Regions from separate parts of the Kitasatospora sp. NPDC018619 genome, predicted to be linked through region 2. Evidence: riboswitches for the same ligand, from Rfam matches in the RefSeq annotation. Region 2 holds a riboswitch; each other region holds the start of a gene.
The links. A riboswitch is a leader RNA that binds a small molecule or an ion and turns the genes downstream of it on or off. The one in region 2 is predicted to bind S-adenosylmethionine.

Region 1 (7,122 bases), on a different contig from region 2:
CGCTTCCCGTGGGGCAGCACCGACACGCCCGTCGCGGGCCGCGCGGCGGCGCTGGAACGCACCCGGCAGCGGCTGACGGCCGAGCAGACCTGGCCGTTCGACGCCGCGACGGCCACCGGGCTGGGCAGCCTCCTGGTCTGCCTCGACTGGCCGCGCGAGCCGGTGCCGCCCCTGCCCCCGGCCCACCGCAGGCTGCCCGACGTGCCGGTGCTCCTGCTCGGCGGCGACCGCGACCTGGGCACTCCGTACGAAGTGCTCTACCAGACGGCCGAGTTGGCGCACGACCCGCAGATCGTGATCGTCCCCGGGGCGGCCCACTCGGTGCAGAGCCGGGCGGCCAACCCGGCGGGCCGGCAGGCGGTGCACGCGTTCCTGCTGAAGTAGCGGGAACGGCCTGGCCGCCCCGCGCCCGGCCCGCCGCGCCCGCTCAGCTCCGGGCCGCTCAGCTCCGGGCCGGGGCGCCCGCGCCCCGGCCGCGGAAGGTGTTGCGGTAGGCCTGGGGCGAGACGCCGATCGCGGCGTGCAGGTGCTGGCGCAGGGAGGCGCCGGTGGCGAAGCCGATCTCCGCGGCGATGCGGTCGACCGGCAGGTCGCTGGTCTCCAACAGGTGCCGGGCGCGGTGGAGCCGCTGGCGGATCAGCCAGCGCCCGGGGCTGGTGCCGGTCTCCTCCTGGAAGCGGCGGGCGAAGGTCCGCGGGCTCATCCGGGCGTGGGCGGCCAACTCCCGCAGGGTGAGCGGTCGGTCGAGGCGCTCCAGGGCCCAGGCCTGGGTCGCGGCGGTGCCGTTGGCGCCCTCCGGCGGCACCGGCTGTTCGATGTACTGGGCCTGGCCGCCCTCGCGCCAGGGCGGCACCACGCAGTGCCGGGCGACCTGGTTGGCGGCGGCGCTGCCGTGGTCGGAGCGCACCACGTGCAGGCACACGTCGAGGCCGGAGGCGGCGCCCGCCGAGGTGAGGATGTCGCCGTCGTCGACGAACAGCACGTCGGCGTCCAGGGCGACCTTCGGGAACATCCGGCGGAAGGCCGGTGCCAGCGCCCAGTGGGTGGTGGCGGGGCGCCCGTCGAGCAGACCCGCGGCCGCGAGGGCGAACGCGCCGGTGCAGATGGAGACGATCCGGGTGCCGGGGCGGATCCGGGCGAGGGCCGCGCGCTCCGCTTCCGGCAGGCGGGCGGTGACGCGGTGCAGGGCGTACGGCGGGATGACCACCGTGTCGGCGGTGTCCAGCGCCTCCGGCCCGTGCCCGACGGTGATCGTGAAGTCGGCGTCGGTCGCCACCGTCCGGTCCTGCGTGGCGGCGCAGGTCACCACCCGGTACGCCCCCGGGACGCCGGGGAAGACCCGGTTGGGAATGCCCAGTTCGAAGGGGTAGACGCCGTCGAGGGCGAGGACGACCACGCGGTGCGGCGGCGAGTCGCGCAGGACGAGGGGCTCCGTGACAGCCATGGCATGATCCTATCGTTCTTTGGCAATCTTGCCATTTCGCAGGTCAGGGCCCCGGCCGCAGGCTTGGTCCATGACCACGAACACCACCCAGGCCACGATGCGGGCCGTCACCCAGACCACCCTCGGCGGCCCCGGGGTCCTCCACGAGGCGCAGGTCGAGCGGCCGGTGCCGGGCGTCGGCCAGGTCCTCGTCGCCGTCCACGCCGCCGGCCTCAACCCCACCGACTGGAAGCACCGCGCGCACGGCCTCTTCCTCGGGCAGCCCCCGTTCACCCTCGGCTGGGACGTCTCCGGCACGGTCGAGGCGGTCGGCCTCGGCGTCTCGCTGCTCGCCCCCGGTGACGAGGTCTTCGGCATGCTGCCCTACCCGTACGGCGTCGGCTCGCACGCCGAGTACGTCACCGGGCCCGCCCGGGCCTTCGTGCCCAAACCGGCCGCGCTGAGCCACACCGAGGCGGGCGCGCTCCCGCTGGTGGCGCTCACCGCCTGGCAGGCCCTGGTCGACACCGCGCGGCTGGAGCCCGGGCAGCGCGTCCTGGTGCACGCGGCGGCCGGCGGCGTGGGGCACGTCGCGGTGCAGATCGCCAAGGCCCGCGGCGCGTACGTGATCGGCACCGCCTCCGCCGCCAAGCACGACTTCGTCCGCGGGCTGGGCGCGGACGAGGTGATCGACTACCGCACCGCCGACTTCGTGCGGGAGGCCCGCGACGTCGACGTGGTCCTCGACCCGCTCGGCGGCCGGGACCGGCTGCGCTCGCTGGAGACCCTCAGGCCCGGCGGCATCCTGGTCTCGATCATCCCCCAGGGCCTCGAAGGCCTGGCCGAGCGCGCCGCCGAGCTGGGCGTCACCGCGAAGGCCCTGCTGGTCGAGCACGACCAGCAGGGGATGGCGGAGATCGCCGCCCTGGCCGCGGCCGGGCGGCTGCGCGCGCACGTCTCCGGGAGCTACCCGCTCGCGGAGGCGGCCCGGGCGCACGCGGAGGGCGACACGGGCCGGGTCACGGGCAAGCTGGTGCTCACCGTCCGGCCGTAGCGTCGACCGGGGACCGGCCGACGGGTCGCGGGCGCCGGAGCGACGGGTCGCGGGCGCCTCCCGGACGGGTCGCGGGCGCCGGAGCGAGGGGCCCTGGTCCGGACCCTGGGGCGCGCGGAGGTGCGTCCCAGAGCCCGGACCAGGGGGCTTGCGGGGTGGGCCCCCGTCAGGGGTGGCGCAGGGCCTCGGTCAGCCGGTGCGCCGCCTCCACCACGGCCTGGGAGAGGTGCGCGCCCGGGTGGCGGCTGAGCCGCTCGATCGGGCCGGAGACGGTGACGGCGGCCACCACCCGGTTGGCCTGGCCGCGGACGGGCGCGGAGACGGAGGCGACGCCGAGTTCGCGCTCGCCGACGGACTGCGCCCAGCCCCGGCGCCGGACGCCGCTGAGCGCGGTGGCGGTGAAGCGGGCGCCCTGGAGGCCGCGGTGCAGGCGCTCCGGCTCCTCCCAGGCGAGCAGGACCTGGGCCGCGGCGCCGACCTTCATCGGCAGGGTGACCCCGACCGGGACGGTGTCGCGCAGCCCGGACAGGCGCTCGGCGGCGGCCACGCAGATCCGCACCTCGCCCTGCCGCCGGTAGAGCTGGGCGCTCTCCCCGGTGGCGTCCCGCAGCTGGGCGAGGACCGAGCCGGCCGCGGCCAGCAGCCGGTCCTCGCCGGCGGCCGCCGAGAGCTCGCCGAGCCGGGGGCCGAGCACGAACCGGCCCTGGAGGTCCCGGCTGACCAGGCGGTGGTGTTCCAGGGCGACGGCCAGCCGGTGCGCGGTGGGCCGCGCCATGCCGGTGGCGGCGACCAGGCCGCCCAGCGTGGTGGGCCCGGCCTCCAGGGTGCCGAGGATCGAGGTGACCTTGTCGAGCACGCCGACGCCGCTCGTGTTCTCCATGGGGGGTACTCCAGTCTCGGGGCCGGAGCAGCGGGCACCCGCTCGCTGCTCACGGCGGCTCCTGGCGGGGAGCCGTGGGGGTGGTCAGCGAGGACGGGCCGGAGAAGTCGGCCGATGGCCTGCGCCGGGCACGAGACGGGTACGCGGAAGGACCGGGGTGGGAAGCGCCCGGACGAAGGACAGCACAGAGAGCACCGTGTCTCCTCATCTTTCCCGCGCCACAGTGGCGGCAGGCCGGAGTTGGCACTGATCCCGGACGGCACGGCGCGTACTTCGGACGCCGGGTCGAACGGGGAGTTGCCGGGGCTTCGTAGGGCCGGTCCCTCCACCCCTCTGGATGATTCGCCAGGAACGATACAAGACTCCCCGGGCCGGTCGGCAAGCCCCCCTCCGCTCCCGGTCCCGTGCCCGGGAGCTCCCGGCTCCGTCCACGGCCCTCCCCCGGGCGTCACCGACCGGCTCCGCCGCGGGGGCGGAGCCGGTCACGCGCTCCCGGTCAGGCGTCCTTCGTGGCGGGTTCGACCCGTCCGACGCACAGCGCCCAGACGACCAGGGCGTCGATCGCGATCAGCACGATGGCCCAGGCCGGGTAGTAGGGCAGCCAGAGGAAGTTGGCGATCATCCCCAGCCCGGCGACGACGAGGCCGACCGCGCGGGCCCACACGGCGCCGCTGAACACGGCCACGCCCGTCAGGACGATGAAGGCCCCGAGGACGACGTGGATCCACCCCCACCCCGCGGTGTCCATCGAGTACACGTAGTTGCGGGTGGCGACGACGAGGTCGTCCTCGGCGATCGCGGAGATCCCCTCGGTGATCGCCATGAGTCCGCCGGTGATCAGCATGACCCCGGCGAAGACGGTCCATCCGGACGCGTAGGGGTGCCGCTGGGGCTGGCGGATCTGGCTGCTGCCGACTCCACTGACACTGCTGGTCATGACGGTGACTCCTTCGGTGGCGACCGCCCCCGGGCTGCGGGAGGCGGGTGGTCGGGCCCGCCTGGCGACCGCCTGGGAGGCTCGGCTCGCGGAGGGCCCCGGACCGGAAGTCCTACGTTCACGGTAGGTCCGGATGCCCGTCCTGTCGTGGGACGGCCGTGGGGCGATCGCGGGGCGGAGGTGGGGCGGACGGCCCCGGCCGGCCCGGCACCGCCGCGCGGGGGCATCCCCGCCCGCTTGACCTTGTCACCGTGTCAAGCCCTTCAGTGGGGCCCAGGAGGTGGTCCCGATGACCAGGTCGGAGCAGGAGACGGACACGCTGCGGGCGCTGCGCGCGCTGGAGCACGAGGACCCGTCGGTGCGGCTGAGGGCGGCGATGGCCGTCGGCGCGAGCCCGCACCCGGGGTTCGTCGGCGGGCTCGTCGAGCGGTGCGCGGTGGAGCCCGAGTTCTCCGTGCGCGAGATGCTCACCTGGGCGCTCACCCGGCACGAGGCGGCCCGGACGGTACCGCTGCTGCTCGACGAGGTCCGCGCGGAGCGCGCCCAGGCCCGCAGCCAGGCCCTGCACACCCTGTCCAAGATCGGGGACCGGCGGGCCTGGCCGGCGATCACGCCCGCGCTGCTGGCCGACCCCGACGACGAGGTGGCCCGCAGCGCTTGGCGGGCCGCGGTCGTGCTCGTCCCCGAGGACGGGCGGCACGCGCTGGCCGTAGTGTTGGCCACCCAGCTCGGACGCGGCCCACGGGAGACGCGGCTGAGCCTCAGCCGGGCGCTGGTCGCGCTCGGCGAGGAGGTGCTGCCGGTGCTCGCCGCGGCGGCGACGGACCCCGACCCCGGGGTGCGCGCCCACGCGCTCGCCACCGAGCGGCTGTGGCGCGAGCCGGACGCCGGGTTCGAGCTCGCGATCGAGGAGGCGAAGCGGACGGCGGTCCTCGGCGGGGGCGGCCGGGAGGGGCGGTAGGCAGTGCTGATCGGCGACGTCGCCCGGCGGTCGGGGGTCAGCGCCCGCATGCTCCGGCACTACGAGTCGCTCGGGCTGGTGCGGCCGACCGGACGAACCGGCTCCGGCTACCGCCGGTACTCGGACGAGGACATCCGGCGGATCTTCCACATCGAGAGCCTGCGGTCGCTGGGCCTGTCGCTGCGCGACGTCGGCCGGGCCCTCGACGACCCCGGCTTCGCGCCCGCCGGGCTCGTGGACGACCTGATCCGGCGCACCCGCGAACGCATCGCCGCCGAGACGGAGCTGCTCACCCGGCTGCGGCGGATCGACGCCGCCGAGCCCGCCGGCTGGGAGGAGGTCCTCCAGGTCGTCGCGCTGCTCCAGGCGCTGGAGTCCAAGAGCCCGGGGGCGCGGCAGCGCGCCGCGCTGTCGGCGGGCGAGGACGGGGCGGTGCCGGTGGAGGCGCTGGTCCAGGCCGTGCTGGACGAGTCCGACCCGGTCGTCGCCGGGGCGCTGCGCTGGGCCCTGGCGCAGTCCGGCGCGGACGGGACGGCCCTGCTCGCGGAGGGCCTGCGGTCGCCCTCGGCCGCGGTGCGCGAACGCGCCGTCCGCGCCCTCGCCGAGCTGCCGGACGCGGCCGCCACCGCCCGGCTGCGCGACGCCCTCGACAGCGCCGACACCCTGGTCCGCCGCCAGGCCGCCCTGGCGCTCGGGGCCCGCGGCGTGGCGGAGGCCGTCCCGGCGCTGCTCGACACGGTCGTCGGGGCGGCGAACGACGCCGACGCGGCCGACGCGCTCGGCGCGCTGGCGGGCGACCCGGCGGTGGCGGAGCGGATCGCCGCCGGGCTGGTCTCCCGACTGGCCCGCGACGGTGTCGGGCCGGACGCCCGCCGACGGCTCACCCAGGCGCTCGCCGGCGTCCCCGGCAGCACGGCGACCCGCGCCCTCGAAGAGCTCGCCCGGGACGGGGACCGTGCGGTCGCGCTGACCGCGACGTACGTTCTCAGGCTGCGCGCGGAGCGGTAGCGGGGCGGGCGGGCGTGGGCAGGCGCGGGCAGGGCTGACCGGGGGACGGGGACGGGTGGGCGGCGTGGCGGGAGCGGGGCGGTTCGGGCGGCAGCGGCGGCTGTTCCTCTCGGTGGCGGTCGACACCTTCGGCTCCGGCGTCTTCCTGCCGCTGTCGCTGCTGTACTTCGTCACCGTCCGGCACTTCCCGGCGGCCGCCGCCGGCACCGCCGTGACGGTCGGCTCGCTGGCGTCCTTCGCCGTCGTGCCGCTCTGCGGGATGCTCGTGCAGGCCCTGGGGCCGAAGGCCTGCCTGGTCGTCGCCAACCTCCTGACGGCGCTCGGGTACGGCCTGTTCTTCGCCGCCGGGAACCCGGCCACCGTGACGGCCGCGACCTTCGTCGTGACGGCCGCCGACCGCCTCTACGGCGCCGCCTGGCCCACGCTGGTCGCACGGTTCGCGAAACCGGAGGAGCTCACCGACTGGTTCTCCGCCGTGACCGTGCTCAAGACGACCTCGCTCGGGGTCGGCACGCTCGGGGCGACCGCCCTGATGGCACTGGCCGGCGGGCCCGGGCTGTCGGTCGCGCTCGCCGTGAACTGCGCGAGCTCCCTGCTCGCCGCCGCCCTGCTGCTCGGCGTCGCCGTCCCGGCCGCCGCGCGGCCCGGGCGGCGGACGGTGCGCTCCAGCACCCGGGCAGCGCTCGGCGACCGGCCCTTCCTGTCGCTGGTCGCCTCCCAGACGCTGCTGTCGGCGGCCTGGCTGATCCCGACCGTCGCCTTCCCGGTCTACCTCGTGGAGACCCTCCACCAGCCCGCCTACTGGCCCACCGTCGTGGTCGCCGTCCGCTACGCCACCGCGACGACCCTCCAGATGCGG
Region 2 (7,122 bases):
CCGATGAAGACCGCGCCCATGGCGAACGTGAGGATGAACCACGCCCGGAGCTTCTTCACGTCACCGCGCTCGGCCGCGAACACGCCGAGCTGGCAGGTGAGCGATGAGAGCACCAGGATCGTGGTGTTGACCGAGGAGAAGGGCACGTTGAGGGCGTGGGCCTTCTCGGTCCAGAACTCCGGCCCCTTGACGGAGCGGAGCGTGAAGTACATCGCGAAGAGGGCCGCGAAGAACATCAACTCGGAACTGAGCCAGACGATCGTTCCGACGCTGACCATGTTCGGCCGGTTGACCGATCCGTGCGCGTGCCCGGTTTCTACTGCTGTTGCTGTCGCCACGACGGACATTATGTCGGTCCCTTATTCCGTCTTCACGTCGGGGGGTGTCCCTCGGAGTGTCCGGTGCGTGCGGTATGCCCGCTTGGGCGGCGGCGGGGTGCCCGGGCGGGGGCTGAGCAGCGGCGTGTCCCTTTTCTGATGGTTCCTCGGGGCAGCCTACGACCCGGTTGCCCGGCGCGTCGGTGCACGGTCGGAGCAGCGGCGCGGGATAGGGGAGCGGGCCCCGGGGCGGCCGTACGGGTGGACCGGGCGGGCGGGGGTGACGGGCCGTCCTCCGGGTGGGTGAGCCCGGGGCGGGGCCGGCCGGGAAGGAACGTGCGCGAGGGGGGCTCGGCGGCGGGTGATCCGGAGTAGCATCCGGATCAGGCGAACGTGGTCCGGATCACACTTGAGGGAGCAGGGTCCATGGCGTACACGACCGACGAGACGCTCACCGTCCTCGTCTACAGCGACGACCGCAACACCCGCGAGCAGGTGCTGACGGCGCTCGGCCGCCGGCCCGCCGAGGACCTTCCGGAACTGTCCTACCTGGAGTGCGCGACCACCCCCGCGGTGCTCAGGGCGCTGGAGAAGGGGGGAGTGGACCTCTGCGTGCTGGACGGCGAGGCCGTTCCGGCCGGCGGGCTGGGCCTCGGGCGCCAGCTCAAGGACGAGATCTACGGCTGCCCGCCGGTGCTGGTGCTGATCGGCCGGCCGCAGGACTCCTGGCTCGCCGCCTGGAGCCGGGCGGACGCCGCCATCTCCCACCCGGTGGAGCCGGTGGCGCTGGCCGGGGCGGTCGCCACCCTGCTGCGGGCGCGGCTGGCGAAGCGGACTCCGGCCGTCCGCTGAGCCCCGCCCCGGGCAACCGGAAGAGGGGGGTCGTGGCGAGAGCTTCGCTCGATAGGCTGGCTCCTGTCCGTACGGGCGTCCCCCTGGGCGGGGAACCGACAACAGCTGGAGTCAGCCATGGTGAACGTGAACCCTGCGAACGGCGGTAGCGACCCCGCGCAGGTGGTCCGCACCTGGCCGGACCTCCTGGCGGCGCTGCTGGAGGGGGAGGACCTCGACCGCGCGTCCACCGCGTGGGCGATGGACCGGATCATGAGCGGCGAGGCCTCGCCCGCGCAGGTGGCCGGGTTCATGGTCGCGCTGCGGGCCAAGGGCGAGTCGGTCGAGGAGATCGGCGGTCTGGTCGACGCGATGTACGCGCACGCCGAGCCGCTGGAGATCCCCGGCCCGGCGGTGGACATCGTCGGCACCGGCGGCGACCGGGCGAAGACCGTCAACATCTCCACGATGTCGGCGATCGTCGCGGCGGCCGCCGGCGCCAAGGTGGTCAAGCACGGCAACCGGTCGGCCTCCTCGACCAGCGGCTCCTCGGACGTGCTGGAGAAGCTCGGGGTGGCGCTGGACCTCTCCTCGCGGCGGGTCGCCGAGGTGGCCGAGGAGGTCGGGCTCACCTTCTGCTTCGCGGCGAGGTTCCACCCCTCGATGCGGCACGCCGCCACCGCGCGGCGCGACCTCGGCGTACCGACCTCCTTCAACATCCTCGGCCCGCTGACCAACCCCGCGAAGGTCTCCGCGCACGCCATCGGCTGCTTCGACACCCGGCTGGCCGGGCTGATCGCCGGGGTGCTCGCCGAGCGGGGCTCCACGGCGCTGGTCTTCCGCGGCGACGACGGGCTGGACGAGCTGACCATCACCACCACCTCGCAGGTCTGGCTGGTGCGCGACGGGGTGGTCACCGAGACCGCCTTCGATCCGCGGGACGTGGGCATCGAGCTGGTCGGCATCGAGGCGCTGCGCGGGGCGGACGCCTCGTACAACGCCGAGGTCGCCCGGCGGCTGCTGGCCGGGGAGCACGGGCCGGTCCGGGACGCCGTCCTGCTGAACACGGCGGCGGCGCTGGTCGCGCTGGACCTGGGCGACGCGCCGCTGACCGGGCAGCTGGCGGCCGGCATGGAGCGGGCCGCGAAGGCGATCGACTCCGGTGCCGCGCAGGATCTGCTGCGGCGCTGGTCGGAGGCCACCAGCCGCCTCTGAGGCGGTAGTTGGGGAGCCCGTGCCGGTGCGCCGGCACGGGCTCCGGTGCTGTCCGGATGCCGGACGCCCGTTTGACCGCCCGACGGGCGCGGCCTAGAGTCTTCGCCAGGTCATGAGTGACAGCGCCAAGCCCCAGCTGGCTGTCCGGCAACCCTCCGTCCGTGGCGGGGTGCCCTGGGTGAGGACCGGGTCGCCACGGCAAACCGTCCGTGCGGCAAGCGCGGACACCGGCGACGAGCACTCCCCGGGTCCCTGACCCCAGAAGGAGTGCATCCCCATGTCGTCCCTCACCACCGAAACCCTCGCCCCGCTCGCCGTCCTCGGCGCCGACGTCCAGGTCCCGCTCGCCAGCGGTGAGAAGGTCGGCTACGCGGCGCTCGACTACGCGGCCAGCTCGCCGGCGCTCCAGCGGGTGTGGGACGACGTCGCCGCCTACGCGCCGTACTACGGCAGCGTCCACCGCGGTGCCGGGTACCTCTCGCAGCTGTCCACCGACCTGTTCGAGCAGAGCCGCCGCACCGTCGCCGAGTTCCTCGACCTGCGCGAGGGCGACCAGGTGGTCTTCACCCGGGCCACCACCGACTCGCTCAACCTGCTCGCCTCGGCCGTCCCGGCCGGCACCCGGGTCTTCGCCTTCGAGACCGAGCACCACGCCTCGCTGCTGCCCTGGGCGCACGCCGGACTGGCCGTCACCTACCTGCGGGCGCCGCGCTCGCGGGCCGAGGCGGTGGCCGCGCTGGACGCCGCCCTCGCCGACGCGCCCGAGGGCCCCAAGCTGCTCTGCGTCACCGGCGCCTCCAACGTGACCGGCGAGCTGTGGCCGGTCGCGGAGCTGACCGCGGCCGCCCACCGGCACGGCGCCCGGGTGGTGCTGGACGCGGCCCAGCTGGCGCCGCACCACCGGGTCTCGGTGCGCGAGCTGGACGTCGACTGGATCGCCTTCTCCGGCCACAAGATCTACGCGCCGTTCGGCGCCGGGGTGCTGGCCGGCCGGGCGGACTGGCTGGACGCGGCCGCGCCGTACCTGGCCGGCGGCGGGGCGACCCGCACGGTGGCCCGGGAGACCGACGGCTCGGTGGCCGTCCAGTGGCACACCGGCCCGGCCCGGCACGAGGCCGGCTCGCCGAACGTCATCGGCGCCTACGCGATCGCCTCGGCCTGTCGGGCGCTGACCGAGGCCGGCTTCGACGCGCTGGAGGCCCGCGAGCAGCAGCTGATCGACCGGCTGACGGCCGGGCTGGCCGGGATCCCGCAGGTCAAGGTGCTCAACCTGTTCGGTGAGGGCTCCGCCCGGGTCGGCGTGCTCTCCTTCGTCGTCCAGGGCTGGAACAGCTCGCACTTCTCGGCCGCGCTGTCGGCCGAGTACGGGATCGGGGTGCGCGACGGGCTGTTCTGCGCGCACCCGCTGGTGCGCACGCTGCTCGGGGACGAGGACGTCGCCCCGTCCGAGTGCGGGGCGCCCGAGCCCTCGCTGCCGGGCGAGCGCAGCCTGAACGCGATCCGGGTGAGCTTCGGCGCCGGGACGCCGGACGAGCACGTCGACCGCTTCCTGACCGCCGTCCGGGAGCTGGTCACGCAGGGCGCCTCCTGGAACTACCGCAACGAGGGCGGGCGCTGCGTCGCGGACACCAGGCGCGAGGGCTGACGGCTACTCGTCCAGGCCGAGGGCGAAGGCGGCTTCCAGGTCGTGCTGGGAGTAGGTGCGGAAGGCGATCTGGGTCTCGGTGTCGGCCACGCCCGGGACCTTGTTGAGCCGGCCCGGGATGACCTCGGCCAGGTCGTCGTGGCGTCGCACCCGCACCATCGCCACCAGGTTGTAGCCCCCCGTCACCGAGTAGACCTCGCTCACGCCGTCGATGGCGGCGATGGACTCGGCGATCTCCGGGATGCGGTCGACACTGGTCTTGATCAGGACGATGGCGGTGATCACAGTTCGGGCTCCTTTGTGGGGTGCCGCCAGCGTATCGGGCGTCGGCCCGGTCGTCTCGGGGGGTGGCGGACCACGGTGCAGGCGTAGAGGAACCCGGCCGAGAAGCCGATCACGTGGACCAGGTACGCCACCCCGGGACCGGCCGTGTGCACCGACCACCACTGGAGGGCGAACCAGAGGCCGAGCACCAGCCAGGCGGGGAAGCGCAGCGGCAGGAAGAGCAGCAGCGGGACGAGGGTGGTCACCCTGGCCCGGGGGTGCAGGCGCAGGTAGGCGCCGAGGGCCGCGGCGATCGCCCCGGAGGCCCCGATGAGCACCCGCGTGGAGTCCGGCGAGTGCGCCTCGGCGAGCGCGAAGCCGTAGGTGCTCAGGCTGCCGGCGGCCAGGTAGAAGACGGCGTACCGGGCCCGGCCCAGCCGCCGTTCGACGGTGGGGCCGAAGACCTGGAGGAAGAGCAGGTTCCCCAGCAGGTGCAGCCAGCCGGCGTGGACGAACAGCCCGGTGAGGACGGACAGCGCCGGGTGCTTGCCCGGGGTCGGGGCGGCCGGGCAGCCGGGGACCGGGTCGGGGGCCTCGGCCAGCTGCCCGGCGGTCAGCGGGCGTCCGGCCAGCACCTCGGCCGGGACGGCGCCCCAGCGCTGCTCGTAGCGCTGCTCCGCGCAGACCCGCGCCCGGCCGCTGCCGTACAGCGGGTTGAGCCCGGCGGCGGGGCCGAGCAGGAAGACCAGCGTGTTCAGCGCGATCAGGGCGTAGCTGACCGCGGGGACGGCCGCCGCCGGGCGGCCGTCCCGGGCGGCGGTGTGGTCGGGGGCCGCGAGTGCCATGCCGCCAAGCATCCCTCCGGGCGGCGCGGGTGACACGGCGGTTTACGGCAGGTGGACTAGGGCCTGTGTTGTGGCGACCGGTGGTCGCGACGGTTGCCCCAGGCAATAGGCTTGGGGCGGGCATTCCCGCCTCCCGCCGCCGACGCCGGGGCTCCGGGGGGAGCGCCTGCCCCCGCAGGGACCACCCGAGAGGACCCCCGATGACCGTCCCCGCCCTGACCGCCGAGACGCGCTGGCGCTGCACCCTGTGCGGCAACCTCACCCGCTTCGACGTGACCCGCACCGCGCGGGTCACCGAGTTCCTGCACTTCGACCTGGCCGGCGAGTCGAAGGTCGAGGAGACCGAGGTGCTCAGCGAGACCGTCGAGTCGGTGCGCTGCCGCTGGTGCAACGCGGTGGACCAGGTCGAGCTGGTGGCCCGTCCGGGCGCCCAGGGGGCGCAGGCCCCCGCCGAGCAGGGCTGATCCCCGCCGCCGCGGCGGGTGGGCGCACGGCGCGCCCGCCCGCGCCGCACGGGACAATACAGAACAAGACGCACGGAGCGTGACGAACAGGGGGCGGTCGCGGCCGTGCCCCGCTGGACCAGGATCGGAGCCGAGGACGTGGTGGACGCAGCGAAGGAGCCCGGCGAAGCCCAGGGGCTTCAGCCCGCTGCGGCCGGAGCCCCGGCCGGGACCGCCGGGACGGCGGACGCCCCCTCCGAGCCCGCGGCGGAGCGCGTCGCCGAGAAGCTCGACCGGCCGCTGCCCGAGGGCGTGCGCCGGCGCGTGGTCGGCCTGGCCTCGGACGCGCTCGGCGGGCTGCCGCCGGGCGAGCTCCCGCAGAGCCTGCGTCAGTACGTGAAGTTCACCCCGGCGCGGCGGGCCAAGTACGCGGCCACCGCGCTGGCGGCGGCGCTGGAGGCGGAGCCGGCCTTCCGGGTGCGGATAGCGGAGCGGCTGCGCCTGGGGCAGCCGGACCTGGTGAGGGCGCTGGAGTCGGGCACCGTGCCGAGCGCGGCCGACCCGATGGACGTGGCCGCGGCCGCCTACCTGGTGCGGTCTGCGGGCTGGAGCCGGCTGGTGGCCGAGGCGGGCGAGGAGGCCGAGCGGGCCGGCGCCGAGGACGCGGCCGCCGAGGCGGCCCGGCTGGTGGAGAAGCTCCAGGCCGAGCTGGCCGAGGTGCGGGCCGCCGCGCGGGCGGAGGCGGACCGGCAGCGGGCCGAGTCCGACGGCGTCCGCCGGGAGGCCGAGTCGCTGCGCAAGAAGGTGCGGTCGCTGGAGAGCGACACCCGCCGGGCGCAGGCCGAGACCCGCCGGGTGGCCGGCGAGCTGGAGGCCGTGAAGGCGCAGGCCGCGGCCGAGCGCGGCGCGGCCGAGACCGAGGCGCGCCGGCTCCGGCACCGGGTCTCGGAGCTGGAGAACGCGGCCGAGCAGGGGCGCCGTTCGGCCCGTGAGGGGCGCAGCGTCGAGGACATGCGGCTGCGGCTGCTGCTGGACACCGTGCTCCAGTCGGCCCAGGGGCTCCAGCGGGAGCTGGCGCTGCCGGTCTCCCAGCTGCGCCCGGCGGACCTGGTGGAGGCGGTGGTGCCGGGGGCGGCCTCGCCGCACGACGTGGCCCGGCGCGGGCTGGCCGAGGACGATCCGGCGCTGCTGGACCAGCTGCTGGCGATCCCCCAGGTGCACCTCGTGGTGGACGGCTACAACGTGACCAAGACCGGCTATCCGACGCTGCCGCTGGAGCAGCAGCGGATCCGGCTGCTGGGCGGGCTGGCGATGCTGGCCCAGCGCACCCAGGCGGAGGTCACCTGCGTGTTCGACGGGCAGGACCTGGACGTCCCGGTGATCATGGCGCCTCCGCGCGGCGTCCGGGTGCGGTTCAGCCGGACCGGGGAGACGGCCGACGAGCTGATCCGCCGTCTGGTGCGGGCCGAGCCGCAGGGCCGTCCGGTGGTGGTGGTGTCCACCGACCGGGAGGTCGCGGAGGGCGTGCGGAAGGCGGGCGCGCGCCCCGTGGCGTCGGTGCT
Region 3 (7,122 bases), on a different contig from region 2:
CGTCCTTGGTGATGACCACCTTGCGGGCGGTGCCCAGCAGGTCGATGCCGGCGTTCTCCAGCTTGAGGCCGACCTCCTCGGAGATGACGGTGCCACCGGTGAGGATGGCGATGTCGCCGAGCATGGCCTTGCGGCGGTCACCGAAGCCCGGGGCCTTGACGGCGACGGACTTGAAGGTGCCACGGATCTTGTTCACGACCAGGGTCGACAGGGCCTCGCCCTCGACGTCCTCGGCGATGATGACGAGCGGCTTGCCGCTCTGCATGACCTTCTCCAGCAGCGGGAGCAGGTCCTTGACCGAGCCGATCTTGGAGTTGGCGATGAGGATGTACGGGTCCTCGAAGGTCGCCTCCATGCGCTCCAGGTCGGTGGCGAAGTAGGCGGAGATGTAGCCCTTGTCGAAGCGCATGCCCTCGGTGAGCTCGAGCTCCAGGCCGAAGGTGTTGCTCTCCTCGACGGTGATGACGCCTTCCTTGCCGACCTTGTCCATGGCCTCGGCGATCAGCTCGCCGATCTGGGTGTCGGCGGCGGAGATGGAGGCGGTGGAGGCGATCTGCTCCTTGGTCTCCACGTCCTTGGCCTGGGCCAGCAGCTCGTCCGAGACGGCGGCGACGGCCTTCTCGATGCCGCGCTTCAGGGCCATCGGGTTGGCGCCGGCGGCGACGTTGCGCAGACCCTCGCGAACCAGGGCCTGGGCGAGCACGGTGGCGGTGGTGGTGCCGTCACCCGCGACGTCGTCGGTCTTCTTGGCGACCTCCTTGACGAGCTCCGCACCGATCTTCTCGTACGGGTCCTCGAGCTCGATCTCCTTGGCGATGGAGACACCGTCGTTGGTGATCGTGGGGGCGCCCCACTTCTTCTCCAGCACGACGTTGCGACCCTTGGGGCCGAGCGTGACCTTCACTGCGTCGGCGAGCTGGTTCATGCCACGCTCAAGGCCGCGGCGAGCTTCCTCATCAAAGGCGATGATCTTGGCCATCAGAAGTGGTCCTCCGGGACACGGTCGACTGCTCGGACCAAGGGGTGCCCGCGACGGACGGCCCTGGTGCGCGGAGGTCCATTCCCCTGCCGCTCCCCGGGGGCCTCACCGACCCGGTCCGCTGTCACTCTCACACTGTGAGTGCTAACGCCAATGATTAGCACTCCGGGTGGTCGAGTGCAAGCCCAATCGGCGATCCGCGAGCCGACGCCGGGGTCCGCCGGGGAACGCCGACGGGCCCGCGCGACGCGTGTCGCACGGGCCCGTCGAGAAGCGAGTGGTCACCAGCCGAAGGGCCGCGCCGAGCTCCTGGAGCCGGAAGGGGTCAGACCGCCGCGCGGACCATGTCCGCCTGCGGGCCCTTCTGTCCCTGGGAGATCTCGAACTCGACCCGCTGGCCCTCCTCGAGGGTGCGGTAGCCGTCCATCTGGATCGCGCTGTAGTGGACGAAGACGTCCGCACCACCGTCGACCGCGATGAAGCCGTAGCCCTTCTCCGCGTTGAACCACTTGACGGTGCCCTGAGCCATTCCGAACTCCCCTAGTGCTGTGCTGGCCCTTCACGTGCCCGCAGGTCGCGGGCCCGGGTTGGTTGAAGGCCGGCCCGGGGAACCCCCCCTGGGCGCAGCCGTGCACGCCGCAACCCTCCGCACGGACCGCCGGGCGGCTTCCGGTGAGCGGGTGATTGCGTCGACCGCCGCTGAATGTATCCGGATCGACGCCCTCTGCAACAGGGCCAGCCGCCGGTAATTCCGCTCCGGCGTCAGGGGACAGGACGGGCCGAATCGGAATAATCTCGGCATTCCACGCGGGACATAGCGGACGAATTACTCAAACGTCCGCAGGAATTCTGACATCTGCCTGACATGTTTCACGCGCCGCTCCGCGCGGCCGGACACCCCCGGGCCGAGCACTGCGGGGGCCGAAAGGGAATCCCTGTTCCCAGCCGAGCCACACTCTACTCCGACTCCACCGGGAAATATTCCGGCCGGAATGCACGCGGTCGCCCGCGCATACGGGAAGCGGAATTCCGTACGCGCGGGCGACCGCGGGTTACCGGCGCCGGGCTCAGCAGCCGCCGGCGACCGCCGGGATGATCGAGATGCTGGCGCCGTCCCTGATCTCGGTCGCCAGGCCCTCGGCGAAGCGCACGTCGTCGTCGTTCACGTAGACGTTGACGAAGCGGCGCAGCTTGCCGGTGTCGTCCAGGATGCGGGCCGAGATGCCCGCGTGGTTCTTCTCCAGGTCGGCGACGACCTCGGCCAGGGTGGCACCCTCGGCGGTCACCTCGGCGGCACCGCCGGTGTAGGTGCGCAGGATGGTGGGGATGCGGACGTTGGCGCTCATGACTCTCCTTGCGGGGGCGGGGCCTATCGGGTGGTTCAGGCGGACACGAGGCCGGCGGCGCGGAACGAGTCCAGCGTCGGGCGGATGACGGCGGTCATCCCGGCGTCGGAGACGGCGTCCAGCGTCTTCAGGCCGTCGCCGGTGTTGATCGCGACGGTCTCCTTCGACGGGTCCAGTTGGCCGGTCTCGACCAGCTTCTTCAGCACGCCGACGGTCACCCCGCCCGCGGTCTCGGCGAAGATGCCCTCGGTCCGCGCCAGCAGCCGGATCGCCGCCACGACCTCGGCGTCCGTGACGTCCTCCACCGCGCCGCCGGTGCGGCGGGCGATGTCCAGCACGTACGGGCCGTCGGCCGGGTTGCCGATCGCCAGCGACTTGGCGATGGTGTCCGGCTTGACCGGCTTGATGACGTCCCGGCCGGCCTTGAACGCGGCCGACACCGGCGAGCAGCCCTCGGCCTGGGCGCCGAAGATCCGGTACGGCCGGTCCTCGACCAGCCCGAGCCTGACCAGCTCCTGGAGGCCCTTGTCGATCTTCGTCAGCTGCGAGCCCGAGGCGATCGGGATCACGATCTGCTCCGGCAGCCGCCAGCCGAGCTGCTCGCAGATCTCGTACGCCAGCGTCTTCGAGCCCTCGCCGTAGTACGGCCGCAGGTTCACGTTGACGAAGCCCCAGCCCTCGCCGGCCGGGTCGCCGATCAGCTCCGAGCAGAAGCGGTTCACGTCGTCGTAGTTGCCCTCGATGCCGACCAGCTCGCCGCCGTACACCCCGGCCATGACGACCTTGCCCTGCTCCAGGTCGTGCGGGATGAACACGCAGGACCGGAACCCCGCGCGGGCCGCCGCCGCTCCCACCGCGCCGGCCAGGTTGCCGGTGGAGGAGCAGGACAGCGTGGTGTAGCCGAACGCCCGGGCCGCCTCGATCGCGCAGGCGACCACCCGGTCCTTGAACGAGTGGGTCGGGTTCCCGGAGTCGTCCTTGACGTGCAGCCGGGCGGTGAACCCGAGCTCCCGGCCCAGGTTGTCCGCCTTCACCAGCGGGGTCCACCCGGGGTTCAGGTTCGGCTTGGACGCGACGTCGGCCGGCACCGGCAGCAGCGGCGCGTACCGCCAGATGGAGGCCGGACCGGCCTCGATCCGCCGGCGCAGCTCCTCGGCGCCCTCGCTGCCGAACTCGTAGGCGATCTCCAGCGGGCCGAAGCACTCCAGGCAGGCGAAGCTGGGGCCGAGCGGGAAGCGGGTACCGCACTCGCGACAGGACAGCGCGGCGGCCGGGCCGAGGTCGACGGAAACGGGTGTGGCGGTGTCGATAGCCATGATGGCGAGGCCTCTCTCCTCATCTTCCCCGTGGCGCGGTCGCGACACGGGCCGGAATTGGCACCTGTCCCGCCGGGGCCTGTCGTCGACAGCCGCGCGAGAAGGTTGCCGGGACGTCAACGGGCCGTTCCCTCAGTCCCTCTGGATGAGCTTGTGAAATTGTGGTGGTGCGCAACGGAGACCCCGGCGTGCAAAGGTCCGACCGCTGTACGAAGACTGTATCCGAAGGCGTCAACCCTGAACGGGACCGTCCGCCACGCGAGATGGCCCGTCCCACCGACCTCGCCGAGGAGACCTCCGTGCCCGCCGAACCGACCCCCGAGCTCCTCCCGCAGGCGGCGTCCTGGCTGCGCCGCCGCTCCTGGAGCGCGGCCGACCGGCCGGTGCGCACCCTCCTCGCCGCCAAGGAGCGCACCGGCCGCACGGTCAGCGTGGTCCTCCCCGCCCTGGACGAGGAGGCCACCGTCGGCGACATCGTCCGCACCGTCCGCCGCGAGCTGATGGACCGCCTCCCGCTCGTCGACGAACTCGTCGTCGTCGACTCCGGCTCCACCGACGCCACCGCCGCCGTCGCCGCCGGGGCCGGCGCCCGGGTGGAGCACCGCGACCTGATCCTCCCCCGGCTGCCCGCCGTGCCCGGCAAGGGCGAGGTGCTCTGGCGCTCGCTGCTCGTCACCCGCGGCGACATCGTCTGCTTCGTCGACGCCGACCTGCGCGAGTTCGACCCGGCCTTCGTCTCCGGGATCGTCGGCCCGCTGCTCACCGACGAGTCCATCCAACTGGTCAAGGCCATGTACGACCGCCCGCTGGAGTCCGACGGCGCCGTGCTGCCGGCCGGCGGCGGCCGGGTCACCGAACTCGTCGCCCGCCCCCTGCTCAACCTCCACTGGCCCGAGCTGGCCGGCTTCGTCCAGCCCCTCGGCGGCGAGTACGCGGCCCGCCGCTCACTGCTCGAACGGCTGCCCTTCCCCACCGGCTACGGCGTCGAGCTCGGCCTGCTGGTCGACGCCCTGGAACTGGTCGGCCTGGACGCCCTGGCCCAGGTGGACGTCGGGGTCCGGCACCACCGCCACCAGGACGGCCAGGCGCTCGGCCGGATGGCCGCCACCATCTACCGGACGGCCCTGGAGCGCCTCGACCGCACCCACCGGCTCAAGGCCTCCGCCGACCTCGTCCACCCCCACCTCACCCAGTTCACCCGCGACCCGCGGACCCGCGCCTTCACCGCCCACACCCACCCGGTGACCGCCCTCGAACGCCCCCCGATGCACACCGTCCCCGAATACGCGACCCGCCACTGAGAGGCCCGGACGGGGTTTGCCACCCCGGGCCCCCGGCAACATCCCAACCATGGGCGATCACACGACCAACCGTTCGAGCGCGACCGGCACCGCCCCCGTCCTGGTGGCATCCAACCGGGGACCGGTGTCCTTCAGCACCACCGCGGACGGCACGCTGACCATGCGGCGCGGGGGCGGCGGCCTGGTCTCCGGCCTGTCCGCCATCGAGGACCCGAACGCCGTCTGGGTCTGCGCCGCCCTCGGCGACGCCGACCGCAGAGCGGCCGCCGAGGCCCCGCACGGCCGCCTCGACCTGGCCGGCCACGAGGTCGGCGGCCAGGCCGTGCGCATGCTGGACATCGACCCGCAAACCTTCGCCCGCGCCTACAACGGCGTCGCCAACTCCACCCTCTGGTTCGTCCACCACCTGCTCTACGCGACGCCCACCGCCCCCTCCTTCGACGCGGACTTCCGCACCGAGTGGGCCGCCTACCGGGCCTACAACGAGGCCTTCGCCGAGGCCCTCGCCGCCGAGGCGGCCCCGGACGCCGCCGTCCTCGTCCAGGACTACCACCTCTCGCTGGCCCCGGCCCTGCTCCGCGAGGCCCGCCCCGACCTGCGGATCGGCCACTTCTCGCACACCCCCTGGGCCCCGCCCGAGTACTACCGGCTGCTGCCCGACGACGTCGCCGAGGCCGTCCTCACCGGCATCCTCGGCGCCGACCGGGCCGGCTTCCTCACCGAGCGCTGGGCCCGCGCCTTCGCCGACTGCTGCGCGTCCGTCCTCGGTGCGACCGTCGACCACGAGGCGCTCACCGTCACCCACCGCGGCCGCACCACCGCCCTCGGCGTCCACGCCCTCGGCGCCGACGCCGACTTCCTGCGCGAGCGCGCCCACCGCCCCGACGTCGACGAACGCCTCGCCGCCCTCCGCGCGGCCGTCGGCGACCGGCGCACCATCGTCCGGGTCGACCGCACCGAGCTGAGCAAGAACATCGTCCGCGGCCTCCAGGCCTACCGGCACCTGCTCCGCACCCGCCCCGAGTGGCACGACCGGGTGGTGCACATCGCCTTCGCCTACCCCTCCCGCACCGACCTCGCCGAGTACCGGAACTACACCGCCGCCGTCCAGGACCTGGCCGCCGCCATCAACGCCGAGTTCGCCACCGCCACCTGGCAGCCGCTGATCCTGCACGTCGACGACGACTTCCCGCGCTCCCTGGCCGCCTACCGCCTCGCCGACGTGGCGCTCGTCAACCCGATCCGGGACGGCATGAACCTGGTCGCCAAGGAGGTCCCGGTGGTCTCCGACCACGGCTGCGCCCTGGTCCTCTCCCGCGAGGCGGGCGCCCACGCGGAGCTCGCGGACGACGCCCTCAGCGTCAACCCGTACGACGTCATCGCCACCGCCGACGCGCTCCACGCCGGCCTGGCCATGAGCCGGGAGGAGCGCGCCGACCGCACCAAGCGCCTCGCCGCCGCGGCCACCGCCCTCCCCCCGCAGCAGTGGTTCCTGGACCAGCTCAACGCCCTGTGAGCTCGTCCCCGAGCGCCGTCAGCAGCTCCACCACGCCCTCCGGCCCGCCCACGACCAGGTCCGCCCGGTCGGCCAGCTCGCGCACCGGCGCGTCCCCCACCGCGCCGGCGCACACCAGCAGCCCGGCCAGCCCCTGCGCCCGCTGCTCCTCCACCGCCGCGAAGGCCGCCACGTCCCCCAGGTCGTCCCCCGCGTAGAGCACCGACCGCGCCCCGCGCTCCCGCAGGAACCCGGTCAGCGCCGCCCCCTTGTCCACCCCCGGCGGGCGCAGCTCCAGCACCAGCCGCCCGGGCTCCACCACGAGTCCGTGCGCGGCCGCCAGCTCCCCCACCGGCGCGCGCAGCAACTCCAGCACCCGCTCCGGTTCCGCCGTACGGCGGGTGTGCACCGCCACCGAGCGCCCCTTGTCCTCCACCCACGTCCCCTCGGGCGCCCCCACCCGCTCCAGCACCCCCGGCAACGCGGCCCGCGCCCCCGCCACCCCCGGGTGCACCTCCGGCGCCGAGACCACCCCGGCCTCCCAGCGCTCGGCCCCGTAGTGCCCCAGCACCACCAGCCCCGGCACCCCGGCGAAACCCCCGTACTCCGCCGCCACCCCCGCCGGCCGCCCCGTCACCACCACGGCCCGCACCACCGGCGCCAGCCGCCGCAACGCCCCCACCAC

Region 1: linked by a shared signal. The riboswitch ahead of ACH5AR_RS03625 (IclR family transcriptional regulator) and the one ahead of ACH5AR_RS14720 (aminotransferase class V-fold PLP-dependent enzyme) in region 2 are both predicted to bind S-adenosylmethionine.
Region 3: linked by a shared signal. The riboswitch ahead of thrC (threonine synthase) and the one ahead of ACH5AR_RS14720 (aminotransferase class V-fold PLP-dependent enzyme) in region 2 are both predicted to bind S-adenosylmethionine.

Annotation. Positions count from the first base shown of each region.
Region 1 is NZ_JBISAI010000002.1:241,905-249,026, reverse strand. Features, by position in the region: gene ACH5AR_RS03640 (alpha/beta fold hydrolase) at 1-384, shown strand, start outside; gene ACH5AR_RS03635 (GlxA family transcriptional regulator) at 443-1,444, opposite strand; gene ACH5AR_RS03630 (NADP-dependent oxidoreductase) at 1,515-2,477, shown strand; gene ACH5AR_RS03625 (IclR family transcriptional regulator) at 2,644-3,357, opposite strand; SAM riboswitch class I at 3,559-3,701, opposite strand; gene ACH5AR_RS03620 (hypothetical protein) at 3,854-4,294, opposite strand; gene ACH5AR_RS03615 (HEAT repeat domain-containing protein) at 4,584-5,255, shown strand; gene ACH5AR_RS03610 (HEAT repeat domain-containing protein) at 5,259-6,263, shown strand; gene ACH5AR_RS03605 (MFS transporter) at 6,328-7,122, shown strand, end outside.
Region 2 is NZ_JBISAI010000008.1:107,019-114,140, forward strand. Features, by position in the region: gene ACH5AR_RS14705 (heme-copper oxidase subunit III) at 1-347, opposite strand, end outside; gene ACH5AR_RS14710 (hypothetical protein) at 744-1,169, shown strand; gene trpD (anthranilate phosphoribosyltransferase) at 1,287-2,363, shown strand; SAM riboswitch class IV at 2,472-2,590, shown strand; gene ACH5AR_RS14720 (aminotransferase class V-fold PLP-dependent enzyme) at 2,641-4,008, shown strand; gene ACH5AR_RS14725 (Lrp/AsnC family transcriptional regulator) at 4,012-4,293, opposite strand; gene ACH5AR_RS14730 (rhomboid family intramembrane serine protease) at 4,290-5,117, opposite strand; gene ACH5AR_RS14735 (hypothetical protein) at 5,318-5,581, shown strand; gene ACH5AR_RS14740 (NYN domain-containing protein) at 5,723-7,122, shown strand, end outside.
Region 3 is NZ_JBISAI010000023.1:69,515-76,636, reverse strand. Features, by position in the region: gene groL (chaperonin GroEL) at 1-979, opposite strand, end outside; gene ACH5AR_RS29065 (cold-shock protein) at 1,305-1,508, opposite strand; gene ACH5AR_RS29060 (MoaD/ThiS family protein) at 2,047-2,325, opposite strand; gene thrC (threonine synthase) at 2,361-3,641, opposite strand; SAM riboswitch class I at 3,658-3,793, opposite strand; gene ACH5AR_RS29050 (glucosyl-3-phosphoglycerate synthase) at 3,905-4,942, shown strand; gene ACH5AR_RS29045 (trehalose-6-phosphate synthase) at 4,992-6,458, shown strand; gene otsB (trehalose-phosphatase) at 6,445-7,122, opposite strand, start outside.